Regions from separate parts of the Pseudoalteromonas sp. Z9A4 genome, predicted to be linked through region 2. Evidence: riboswitches for the same ligand, from Rfam matches in the RefSeq annotation. Region 2 holds a riboswitch; the other holds the start of a gene.
What was found. A riboswitch is a leader RNA that binds a small molecule or an ion and turns the genes downstream of it on or off. The one in region 2 is predicted to bind lysine.
Positions count from the first base shown of each region.

Region 1: it holds a riboswitch for lysine, as region 2 does, so the genes downstream of both, lysC (lysine-sensitive aspartokinase 3) here and dapA (4-hydroxy-tetrahydrodipicolinate synthase) in region 2, are expected to answer to the same signal.

Region 1 is NZ_WTLA01000013.1:104,067-110,304, forward strand. Features, by position in the region: gene GQR54_RS11370 (hypothetical protein) at 1-1,267, opposite strand, end outside; gene nhaD (sodium:proton antiporter NhaD) at 1,490-2,737, shown strand; lysine riboswitch at 2,839-3,011, shown strand; gene lysC (lysine-sensitive aspartokinase 3) at 3,087-4,490, shown strand; gene GQR54_RS11385 (4'-phosphopantetheinyl transferase superfamily protein) at 4,563-5,321, opposite strand; gene GQR54_RS11390 (sodium-dependent transporter) at 5,463-6,238, shown strand, end outside.
Region 2 is NZ_WTLA01000019.1:8,513-14,750, forward strand. Features, by position in the region: gene GQR54_RS13580 (PLP-dependent decarboxylase) at 1-1,139, opposite strand, end outside; gene GQR54_RS13585 (2,3,4,5-tetrahydropyridine-2,6-dicarboxylate N-succinyltransferase) at 1,139-1,879, opposite strand; gene dapA (4-hydroxy-tetrahydrodipicolinate synthase) at 1,895-2,779, opposite strand; lysine riboswitch at 2,970-3,169, opposite strand; gene GQR54_RS13595 (DNA-3-methyladenine glycosylase I) at 3,358-4,053, shown strand; gene GQR54_RS13600 (protein adenylyltransferase SelO family protein) at 4,065-5,474, shown strand; gene GQR54_RS13605 (OmpA family protein) at 5,863-6,238, shown strand, end outside.

The DNA.
Region 1 (6,238 bases), on a different contig from region 2:
TATCTGCCTTTGTATCTGGCTGAGGCTCTGAATTAAATGGGTATAAAGAAAAGTGCTGACCGGCAATTTTTACGCGGGCTTTTTCATCGCTTTGAATTATTTTAATATCGCTGTCGCTGACTAATTTTTGATACAAAAATAGCATTTCGTCGGCATCGAGATCTGGGTAGCTTTCGTCTAAAAATTGCAGCAAGGGCTGCGGCTTTTTGCGTTTTTTATTAAAGCGCTTAGCAAAGCTGGTTTTAACATCGTTGTAGTCAGGAATATTAGGCGTAACAAATGCAGGCACATCTTGCTGATCTGGCAGTTGGTATTCTTCGTGTTCAAATTCAACCAAGCTTGCCATGTAAGCCACAATATGGCGCTGCTGACCAAGCGAGTATCGCTGCGCGTCGCTCACAAAATGTGGTTGTACCGCACTTAGCATATTGTCTACGCCATTTTTACGCACAAGCCCAAGTACTTTGGCTGCTTGGCGAGTTATTAAGTTATTACGGCGAAGCTCTTCGCGCAGCGGCATAAGCATATCGGCACTTTTACGTAAGCTTTCTCTGCCCACTAAATGCATCTCTAATATACGGGTACGTAATTGCTCTAACATACGTTTGTCATTGTAGGCTTTACCCGATCGCTCAATATGAATAATTTGCTTACTTATTTGTTCTTCAATGAGGGTAAAGCACGCATGAAATTCGCCATGTATATCAACCATTTCAAGCATTGGCTCTATGTATTCGTCAAACGCTTCTATTACCGCTTTATAACGCTTTTGCAGCGATTGCACCGCATTATTAGATTTAGCTTGTTCAACAATATTTAAAATAGCGTTTTCGTTGTGTGCGTATAGCTTCATTATTTTACGCACCCGATCATCCATAATGCGGCTGTAGCGGCGTAAATCGTCAAAGTCTTCTATCTCGCCAGCGTTATCTAGGCGGTTACCTAAGCGTGCTAGGTCGTCTACTAATACGCTAATTTCTTGCGCTAAGCCTAAATGTTCTTCTTGCAGTAAAAACGTAGCAAAGTCGGCAATGGCACGATTTATTTCAAGCTGCGATGATTTAGCCAGTGGAATTAAAATATCTTGGTTTAACAAGCGATTTGTTTCTTTATAAATACGCTCGTTTGACCATGTAGGCTGTTTTTGTTTAATGGCGTTTTGTACGTCTTTCAGGCTAAAGTCAGCCATTTTAAAACGTTTAAATAATAGCTCTAATACACCCCAATGTTCGGTTATGGTGTTTAGTAGCTTTTTAGCTGGGATCATAAGAGGTTACAACATCCTAGTATTTTATTATTGAGTATTGTGTTCATACTCATTATTACGTATTTTTAATTAACCTTGTCTGTATATAGTATTCGTTTTTAAGACCATTTAATAATAGTTTTTGCATAGAGGCAGTGCTAAAATTCGCGCCGAAAATAGGCACATGAAATGGAATGTTATTTGTGTGTTCTTTAAAACTATATCAAAGGTTGTTTAACTACCATGGTTTCCTCGATTATTCTAACCCTGATAGCGATTGCATTTTTACTGATCGTTATAGAAGATATAATCCATGTTAATAAAGCTAAAACCACGCTGTTTTTTGGTACGCTTTGCTGGATTCTTCTTTTTATATACCCACTTCACGGGCAAAGCCCCGATACGATTCAACACCTTTTAAATGAAAATATTTTAGAAATTGCATCTCTATGGCTATTTTTAATGGCTGCGATGACCTTTGTAGCGTATTTAAATTCAAAGGGGTTTATAGAAAATATTGTGCACCGTGTTATGCCAAAAAGTATTAGCGAAAAAAAGCTGATGTTTTTGGTGGGTGGTTTTGCATTCTTGTTTTCGTCGATTTCAGACAACGTAACAGCCACGCTTATATCGCTTGCGGTTGTTATGTCGTTAAAACTTGAACCTAAAAAACTCATTAAATACGCCACGCTTATTGTGTTTGGGGTTAACTCAGGCGGGGTATCGTTAATAACCGGTGACGTAACCACACTGATGATATTTTTAGATGGCAAAGTAACCATAGCTCATTTATTGCTGCTTATAGCGCCAGCACTTGCAAGCGTTATGCTGTTAGCTGCGCTACTGTCTATCGGTATGAAAGGGCGAGTTGAATTTGCCGGTGCGGGTAAAACCCGCATCGAAAAAACCGACATTACCATTGCTGTTATATTTTTATCTACCGTAGTGAGCACACTTATGCTGAGTGTAGTTTACAGCGTACCGCCTTTACTCACCTTTTTGTTTGGCTTATCAGTGATGTTTTTAGTGGCGCAATTTTTAATGCGCAAAAAAGACATCAACAAAGACATAATCGATTTTGTTCGCGATATAGAATACGACACATTATTGTTTTTTGTAGGTGTGCTTTTACTTGTAGGCGCACTTAAAGAAATTGGTATGTTGAGTAAATTTACCGACCTATATACGGTAATGGCACCCGAGTACGCAAACTACTTAATGGGCATATTATCAGCAGGGGTCGATAACGTACCGCTTACTGCTGCTTTATTAAAAGCCGATATAGTAATGAGCCAACAACACTGGTTGTCGTTTACGTATGCAACGGGCGTGGGCGGTTCAATGCTGATCATTGGGTCGGCTGCGGGCATTATTGCCATGAGCAAAGTTAAAGCGCTTACCTTTATGAGCTACTTGCGTTTATCGCTGCATTTATTAATTTGCTACACCGTAGGTTATGCAGGCTCGTATTACATGGGCAGTTTTATTTGATGCATAAATTATTAAATGCTTGACAGCTAGACGTCTAAACGATAACTTTCAAAGCCCCGCTACTTAGTGGGGTTTTGTTTTATTAGCCACTGGTTAATAAAGCATTCAGAAGAGGTGCGATACTTAGGTACTTAATGTTAGGCGACGAAAGCCGATGATCATTAAGGAGGGAAGTACTCGCCGAGGAAAATAATGGTACGTCGTCATTGTTTTTCGGTTTATGGGGCTGAATCCTCAAAACTGTCACCAATATAGGTGGAGAGCTTCTGGCAGTGGACTTATCTTCAAGCATTCCTTTGCCAAGTTCTTCTTGTTTTATTGCGGTTTGGATACCGCGAAAGGAGACTAAATGACTACCCAATCAGCGCCACAAACAGTGCCTCAAACAGAGTTAAGCGCAAAATCAGATTACATCGTTGCCAAGTTTGGCGGAACAAGTGTTGCAAACTTTGAAGCGATGAGTCGCTGTAGCGAAATTATTGTTGCAGATAAAAGCGTACGTATTGTTGCCGTGAGCGCCAGTGCCGGCGTAACTAACCACTTAGTTGCACTGTGTAAATCAAGTATTACCTCAAGTGAGCGCCAAGAACACATAAACGGCGTGCTTGCTATTCAACAAACTATTTTAGATGAGTTATCGCTAGATGCCGATTTAGCGGTTGGCTTTAACGAAACCCTAAAAGCATTTCAAACATTGGCTCAAGAGTCACTAACAACCGATCAGCAACACGATGAGCTACTGAGCTTTGGTGAGCGTTTATCGTCGTATTTGTTTGCTCAGGTGCTGCGTTTAAATGGCTTAAATGCCGATCGCTTTGATGTGCGCAAGGTACTTAAAACCGACAGCCAATTTGGTAAAGCAACGCCTAATGTTGCAGCCACAGCGCAAGCCGCTAAAGAGCATTTAATTCCGTTATTAGACGCTCAAGTAATTGTGACTCAGGGCTTTATTGGCAGCGACGAGTACGGTCAAACAACAACGCTTGGACGTGGTGGTTCTGATTACAGCGCTGCATTATTAGCTGAAGCAATTAACGCTAAAAGTGTGCATATTTGGACCGATGTAGTGGGCATTTTTAGCACCGACCCGCGTTTGTGCGCAAAAGCGACGCCAATTGCACGCTTAAGTTTTGACGAAGCCGCTGAAATGGCAACCTTTGGCGCAAAAGTATTGCACCCAGCAACTATATTACCAGCAAGCCGTAGCCACATTAACGTATTTGTTGGTTCTAGCCGAGAGCCAGAGCGTGGCGGTACGTGGATTGAGCGCGAAAAATCGCAGCAACCGGGTATACGCGCAGTAACGCAACGTAAAAACCAAATATTGCTTACGCTTAAAAGCCCAGAAATGCTCCTAGCAAGCGGCTTTTTAGCACGCGTATTTACACTATTAAGTGAATACAATATATCGGTAGATTTGGTAACCACATCAGAAATCAGCGTAGCTATAACGCTTGATAACGCGCAAAACGCCTCGCGCCCAGAGCTCGATCAAGAATGCCTAGATAAGCTTGCAGAGTTTTGCCATGTGTCGGTAGAAAACAACCTAACATTGGTGGCACTTATTGGCTCTGAGATTCAATTACGCCAACACGAAATGAACTTAATGAGTGTACTAAAAGACTTTAACATTCGACTAATTTGTCACGGTGCTAGTAAGCACAACCTGTGCTTTTTAGTAGAGCAAACTGAGTCAGATAACGTAGTACAGTCTATTCATAGCCGTTTATTAGAAAACGATTTTGCTGCATAAGTAATCGTTATTCAGGATAATCACCTAGTAAAGTTACCTAGTAAAATTAACTAGTAAAGTTACTTAACAAAATTAATTAATAAAGTCAGTTAATAAAAAGCATCGCCAGTCGATGCTTTTTTTATGCACCACACTTACATCAAAACAAACATTGCTGTTATTACTATCAGCTACAGTAACGCGATTACTGCTAGCACTCAGCTTTGCACTATGTAATTCGTCAAACACATTGGGGCTAAGTAATTTTGCAATAGGGCGGCTGGTGGCTTTAGCAAGTGACTCTTTTAATGTCCAAATTCTAAAAAACGTATCTGCTTGGGCTTGGGTATTAGTAGGCTCAGTGATAAGTGTAATTTCATCATTATGATAAAAATGCTTAGCAAGCTTTTCAAACGGGCGCTTTAGGCTTACTTTTTCAATATCAAAACCAAACTCACTTTTATCAAGATTTAGCGCAACCCCAACTAAACCATGCGAGTGCGAAATACAGGTATTAATAACATCACCACTTACATGTATTTGCAGCTTTGAGCTTTCCTCGTCAAATTCGGTACTCATTTTATTAAGGGCTACGTGCGCATGTTGCGGCTGCGTTATTTTAATAAGGTGTTTTAACAATAACCGCGTCGCTAAATACTCTTGCTTAGCTTGAGGGCTTTTGCGACGGTTTATAATGGTTAACTCAAATAGGCTTAAGCAATCGGGCAAATTAAAGTCACTAAGCTCAAGTGTTTTAGCATTAAATAATAAAATACTGTTACTCGCTAAAGACAAATTTGCCAATTGAGTTGAAGTAATACTCAAGGTGTTTTTAAAATAGTGTTCAGTCATAAAAGCCCTAAAGCAAAAGAAGTCGCTGATATTGTGAGCGGTTAGTGCCACTAATAAAGGCTGGGTACAATTTTATTACTCAGCTGGCATGAAATATGGTTTAATTCACAATAATCAAAATAATAACAGATTTGTAGATGTATGGCACAAGTGCGTGATGGGTTTCAAAGCCGACTTGGTTTTGTTTTAGCCGCTGCTGGCGCAGCAGTGGGTTTGGGTAATATTTGGGGTTTTCCTACGCAAGCGGCCAACCACGGTGGCGGTGCATTTTTACTGGTTTACTTTATTGTTATATTTTTTCTTGCGCTTCCTGCGCTGTATACCGAACTTTATTTAGGCCACAAAGCACAAGCTAATCCGGTAAAAGCATTGGGCGATGCGTGGCAAAACACTAACCGTAAGGTAGGCGCAGCAGCAGGTTATATTGGCCTTGCGGGCGCGGTTGTTATGCTAAGTTTTTATTCAATAGTGGCTGGTTGGATGCTCTCGTACGCTATTGAACCCATAACAACCTTTTTTGGGTTTACAGGCGCAAGCGAGTTTTTACATAGCGACTCAGTGCTGCGTAATTTTGTATTTACGCCGCTTATGCTTATTTTAACTGCCAGCATTATTTTAAAAGGGGTTAAATCGGGAATCGAAACCTGGTCGCGCCGTTTAATGCCACTGTTGCTCGTATTGCTTGTTGGTTTAATTGCCTACATTGCAACACTTGATGGCGCAAGCGAAGGCTTTGCCGCGTATTTAATTCCTGATTTTAGCCAAATACTCGACCCTAATTTAATTATTGCTGCAATGGGGCAAGCGTTCTTTTCGTTATCACTAGGTGTGGGTTGTATGATGATTTACGGCTCGTATTTACAGCCAGATGCTAATTTACCAAAGCTCACCGCAGGTGTTGCATTACTTGATACCAG
Region 2 (6,238 bases):
TACTCGCCGGCGAGCTCGTGGCATAAAAAATACGGCATACTTTCGGTAAAGCCGTAAGCACCGCATTGGCTAAACACTAGCCAGTCGTGCTCATTTAAATCGCTTGGCAGGTTATGCTCACCTAAGCAATCAAGCGCTGTACAAAGCGGGCCGTATAAAGTGACCGCTTGAGTTTTAGCACTGGATTCACGCAGTAACGCAGCAGGAAAATCTTGGCTGGTAACAGCAGGGCGTAATAAGTGGTTTATACCGCCGCTTAAAATGACTTGCTGTTGATTATAGTTTTGTTTGCGCTCTATTACTGGGTTTGCGTAATGACCACATTCGCCAACGGCATAACGACCAAGTTCCATCCATAACTCTTCTACGCCCGCATCATTTTTAATTTTAGCGAGTGCAGCTATTAAGTCATCCCAATCAAGTGTTGTTTCGCTTTGTGTATAAGGAATACCTAAGCCGCCACCTAAATCGAGAATTTTAAGGCTAATATTTAAATCGCTGGCAAGTTGGCTAAGTGGTGCAATCATTTGTGACCACAATTCGCTTAGCTTTTGCGTGCTAAGCATGTTGCCCCACTGAAAAATATGTAAGCCGTCAAACTTAAGTGCAGGGTAGTCGGTTACATTGAGTGCTTGCCACTCATCACAACCTAAACCAAACGGCGTAAGGCTGTCGCCGCCCAGTGGGTTTTTTTCACCTTCAGGCCAGCGTAATTGCACTCGCAGTAACACTTGCAACTGCGTATTTTGCAGTTGCGCTTGTTGGTTTAACCAACGTACTTGATTGAGGCTTTCGGCTACGAATATACGTACTCCGCGCTCAATAAAGTGTTTAATTTGTTTAGGGCTTTTTGCAGGCCCTGTGTTGAGCACGCGCTGTGAGCTAATACCTTGTGCTAGCACTTGCTCAAGCTCACCTTTACTTGCTACGTCAAAATTAAAGCCAGCACTGTCTAAGCTTTGAATAATTTTAGACAGTGGATTTGCTTTTACCGCGTACCACAGTTTTACATCGGTTTGCGCAACTAAACGTGCAAGATGCGTGTTTAGTTGATCTAGGTCGTAAACAAAAAAAGGTGTATCAAGTTGTTGTGTAATTGTATTTACAGCGGTTTTGATAGGCGTGCTCAAAAAGCTCATTATCGTAAAACCTCTTCTAGCAATAACGATGCATCGCTTTTCTCGTCGCGGTATTTAACAATTAACGCACACGACATGCTTAAGCCTTGCTCGCGCGCCCACTCGTTTGACGCAGGGCGAGAGCCTGGTATTACAATCGCGTATTCTGGGATTGGCTCGCCTTTATCTAGTTGGCGCTCGTTTACGCAGTCGTATACCGGAATAGTTGCTGATAAACGCACGCCTGGGGCAAGTACTGCACCTTTTTTAATAACTACACCTTCAACAATAATACAGCCAGCGCCAATAAAGGCGTCGTCTTCTACAACTACTGGGCTTGCACCAATTGGCTCAAGTACACCACCAAGCTGCACTGCAGCACTTAAATGTACGTTTTTACCTACTTGTGCACACGAGCCAACTAATGCGTGGCTATCTACCATTGTGCCTTCGTCGATATATGCACCAATGTTTACATACGCTGGTGGCATAATAATCGTGCCTTTAGCAACATAAGCACCACGGCGAACACTTGAGCCACCTGGTACCATACGAACGCCATCGTCAGTACTAAACTCTTGTGGAGCTAGGTTATGTTTATCAACAAAGCCGCCTGCAAACTCAGTATTAGTGCCATTTTTAAAGGCATCCAAAATGCCTTGTTTTACTTCTACGTTAGCTTGCCATTGGCCGCTTTCGTTTTGTGATGCTGCGCGTACTGCGCCCGATTCTAAATTATTTAATAGTTCTAACCAGCTCATTATAAAAACCTGTATTTAATGCCAAGATAAAATGGTGTTGTTTGCAGTTGTGATGCAATCGGTTTGAGTTAACTCAAGGTGTGTTAAAGGTGGACGAAGTTGCGGGCTGCTTAAGCGACCTTGCAAATGCATCAATACCTTTACGGGAATAGGGTTTGCGACAGCAAATAGGCTATTAATAGCGCTTGACCACTGGGCAAATAAATTAGGGTGTTGACCACTTAAGCTGCGTTTAACAAACTCGTGAGTTTGTGCGGGCCATGCATTTGCAGCTACCGACACCAAACCTTTTGCGCCAGCTTGAGCAAAATAAGGCATTAGCGCATCGTCGCCACTAAAAATAGCTAAATTAGGCGCAGCTTGGCGATAAGCTTCAAACTGAGCAATGCTGCCGCTCGCTTCTTTTAACGCCCATAAATTTTTATTATTTTGTAAGTTTTGAATTGTTGCCGTTGGAATGCTAACAGCACTTCGACCCGGTACGTTATAAAGCATACACGGGTGAGCGCTTGCATTAAGTAGGCTTTCAAACCAATGAGTTTGACCTATAGCGCCGGGCTTTGCATAAAGCGGTGAGCCAAGTAAAAAGCTATGAATTGGGAGTGTATTACAGTAGTTAACCCACTTAATTTGTTGCTTTAAGTTACTACCGCCCACAGCAACCATGAGTGGTACTGCTGGTTTTAGCTGGCATACGTGTTCAACAATGGCTTGTTGCTCTTTTAGCGTTAGTGCTAAACCTTCGCCCGTACTGCCAAGTAGTAAAATACCGTTATGTGCCGCTTCTTGATCGCTAACCAGTTTAGTTAACGTGTTGTAGTCAACATCGCCGTGTTGATCAAATGGCGTAACGAGCGCGGTCCACAATGAGTAGTCGTTTAAATTGAAGTTGTTGATCATCTCTCACGAACTTATAATTTGTACCAATTTTATTAAAAACGTGATCATTTTAGCGATAACTAATTTAATGCAATTGGTATTATTCGAAGAGTTAAAAAGCTTTATGGAAGGAGCCGCATTAACGTCGTTCGAACTAATAATTCGAAGAGCGAATGGGCTTAAAATAATAGGGCGCACGGCCTTAATATTTAAGACCAGAAGCTCTCCACCAAACTAATAAGCTGCTTTTATAAGCAGCTATTGGTGACAGTCGCTAGGGTTCAACCTAGTCGCCCGAAATAAACACCTCGCAAAAGTGATTACTTCTCGGCGTTAATTCCCCTCACGTATGCTCACTGGAGTTTGCGCTCCTAACATACGCTACCTGAATAACGCACCTCTTCTAGCCCTTTACACCTGTTTGTAGAGTAAAAACTTACAAACCTGTGCAATTTAAATAGGGTAATTACGGCGATTAAAGCATTTTAGCCGTCTAGGTGTCAAGCGACTAAATGCATATTCATTCATAATGGGAGTGGTTACGTATTGGGTGCTTTTCTCGTACACTAGCAATATAAGTAGTGAGGTATTTAATTAGTATGGAAAAATTTAGCGATATTTATAAGCGAGCGGTAGAGCGAAAAGGCTCCGAAAAAATGCTTAAGTTATTACTTGCAAAACCGCTATCTAAAAAACAACTAAGCACGTTAAGTGACGACGATTGGCTTGAGGAATTTACTCGAAAAGTATTTCAAAGCGGCTTTTATTGGTCAGTAATTAATAATAAGTGGCCGGGCTTTAGAGAGGTTTTTTGGGGTTTTAGCGTTGATAAGTTATTAATGATGCCACCTGATATGCTGGAACAAAAAGCAACGGATGAGCGAATTGTTCGTAACTATAAAAAAGTAAAAACAATTACCGAAAATGCTTACATGATCCACGAAATAGCAGGGGAACATGGCAGTTTTAGTCAGTTCATCGCTAATTGGCCAACAGACGATATTATTGGTTTATGGGCGTATTTAAAAAAACATGGTTCGCGTTTAGGCGGAAATACAGGACCTTATGCGCTACGAGCACTTGGTAAAGATACTTTTTTACTATCACGCGATGTAGAGAATTACTTACGTGCTCATAAAATTATAGACGGTGGCTTACAAACTAAAAAATCACTGAGTGCAGCCCAAGCTTTTTTTAATGAAATGCAAAAGCAAAGCGGCTTAAGTATGCAAGAGTTAAGTTTAATTGTTGCTTATGGCGTTGGTGACAACCGTGTTGGTATAAGTCAGCAATAATAGGAATTACCATGAAATTAGTGCCAAGATACACAGACATTACGGAAAACTTTGCGATAGAAGATTTTCCTGCAAGTGTTGCCTCTCCTCAGTTATTGCTGTGGAACGAGAGCTTAGCAAAAGAGTTTAATATTAACGTTGCAGCTGATTTGCGTGCTAGCACTTTTAGCGGTAACGAGAAACAGGCGATTCCTGCGGTAGCACTTGGTTACTCTGGGCACCAATTTGGGCATTTTTCACCACGTTTAGGCGATGGGCGAGCGCATTTGCTGGGCGCTATTAATGATGATAAAAACCAGTTGTGGGATATTCAATTAAAAGGCTCTGGTGCTACTCCTTACTCAAGAGGGGGAGATGGGCGTTGTGCTCTTGGTCCTGCTATTCGTGAATACGTAATGAGCGAGGCAATGCATGCACTAGGCATTAAAACCACACGCTGCTTAGCTGTTGTTGGTAGTGGTGAAACGGTTTATCGCAATCCGCCACAAGCAGGCGCAATAGTGACTCGTTTAGCAACGAGCCATATTCGTGTTGGCTCGTTTCAATATTTAGCAACGCAAGGCGATGTTGAAGGGCTTAAAAAATTAGCCGATTTAGCCATTGATCGACACTACCCAGAAATAACCGATACAGGATCGCAGCGTTATTTAGCATTTTTAGGCGCTGTGATTAAAAACCAAGTTAAGCTAGTTGTGAGCTGGATGCGTGTTGGCTTTATTCACGGAGTAATGAATACCGATAATACGCTAGTAAACGGAGAAACCATTGATTACGGCCCGTGTGCCATGATGAATAGCTTTGACTTTGATACCGTATTTAGCTCTATCGACAAACAAGGTCGGTATGCATTTGGTAATCAACCTAATATAGCTAACTGGAACTGTGCTCGCTTAGCTGAGAGTTTAATACCACTTATTAGCGATGATGACGAGCAAGCGGTTTCATTAATGACGCCATTTATTAATAGTTTTGCTGAGCAGTTTAATACTGAGTTTACGGCTATGTGGGCACAAAAACTGGGTTTAAATGAATCTTGTAATAGTAGCGGCGAGTTAATCGCAGAGTTGTTAACACTATTAAAAGATAACCAGCTCGACTACACCAATACTTTCGATGCGCTTACTGAATCCTTAAAAGAAGAAGTAGTAATACCAGAGTCGCTAATTGAATGGAGAGCTAAGTGGGTAAGCTTAACCGACGATAATAGTTATGAAGTAATGAGAGCGGCAAATCCTCGTGTAATACCGCGTAATCATGTGATCGAAAAAATAATTGCAGAGTATAATGCTGCAGGGTCTAGTGAGTTACTACAACGTTTTATAAAAATAGCGGGTAATCCGTATTCTGACAGTGAGCAACTACCGGAATTTCAAGCTACACCGATAAATGATAATGACTACCAGACTTTTTGTGGTACTTAATTATTATATTGTGATGTAACCATATGATTAAAAAGAGTCATTTTTAATCATATGTGAGCACACATGTTGGGGAATATAAACACTGGTGTTATTATGCGCCGAATTAAGATCCAACAATCTTCTATGATTTATGAGTATTTTTAATTTAATTGCTCTACATCTCTTACTGAGTACTAATTTACAATAGCTACTATACTTATTTTTATATCAAGACTTTAATTTCGTCTATAGTAAGTGATCATGTGTTGTTACTACGTATTGAAGAAAGTTATAAACTTTATTTTTCGTTAAGTATCGATTAACAAAAGCTCAGGTAATCTGTACAAAACTGGTTGAGCTAGAGTTCATTAGCTACAATTTATTAGTTGTTAAAAATGGGAAGAAAACAATGAAATTAAAATCACTTACAATCGCAATCGCGTTGGCTGCAACTAGCGCATCTACATTTGCTGCAGATAAAGAAGAAGGTTTCTACATTGGTGTGTTTGGTGATTACTACGACGCATCTTGGAAAAATTTAAACATGTACCAAGACCTAGAAGTTAATGAGTCTGCAAGTTGGGGTGCTGAAGTTGGTTACCGTTTCAGTGATTACTGGAGCGCACGCCTTGAGTATGCTGATATGGATTTTAACGCATTTTTAGCAGCTCCGATCCCAAATGGTAATCGTGACGATGTTGATGGTGAACGTTACGGTATTGATGCTCTTTACCACTTTGGCGGTGGCCCTTTCTACGGTTTATTCGGTGTTAAGGAAATGCAAG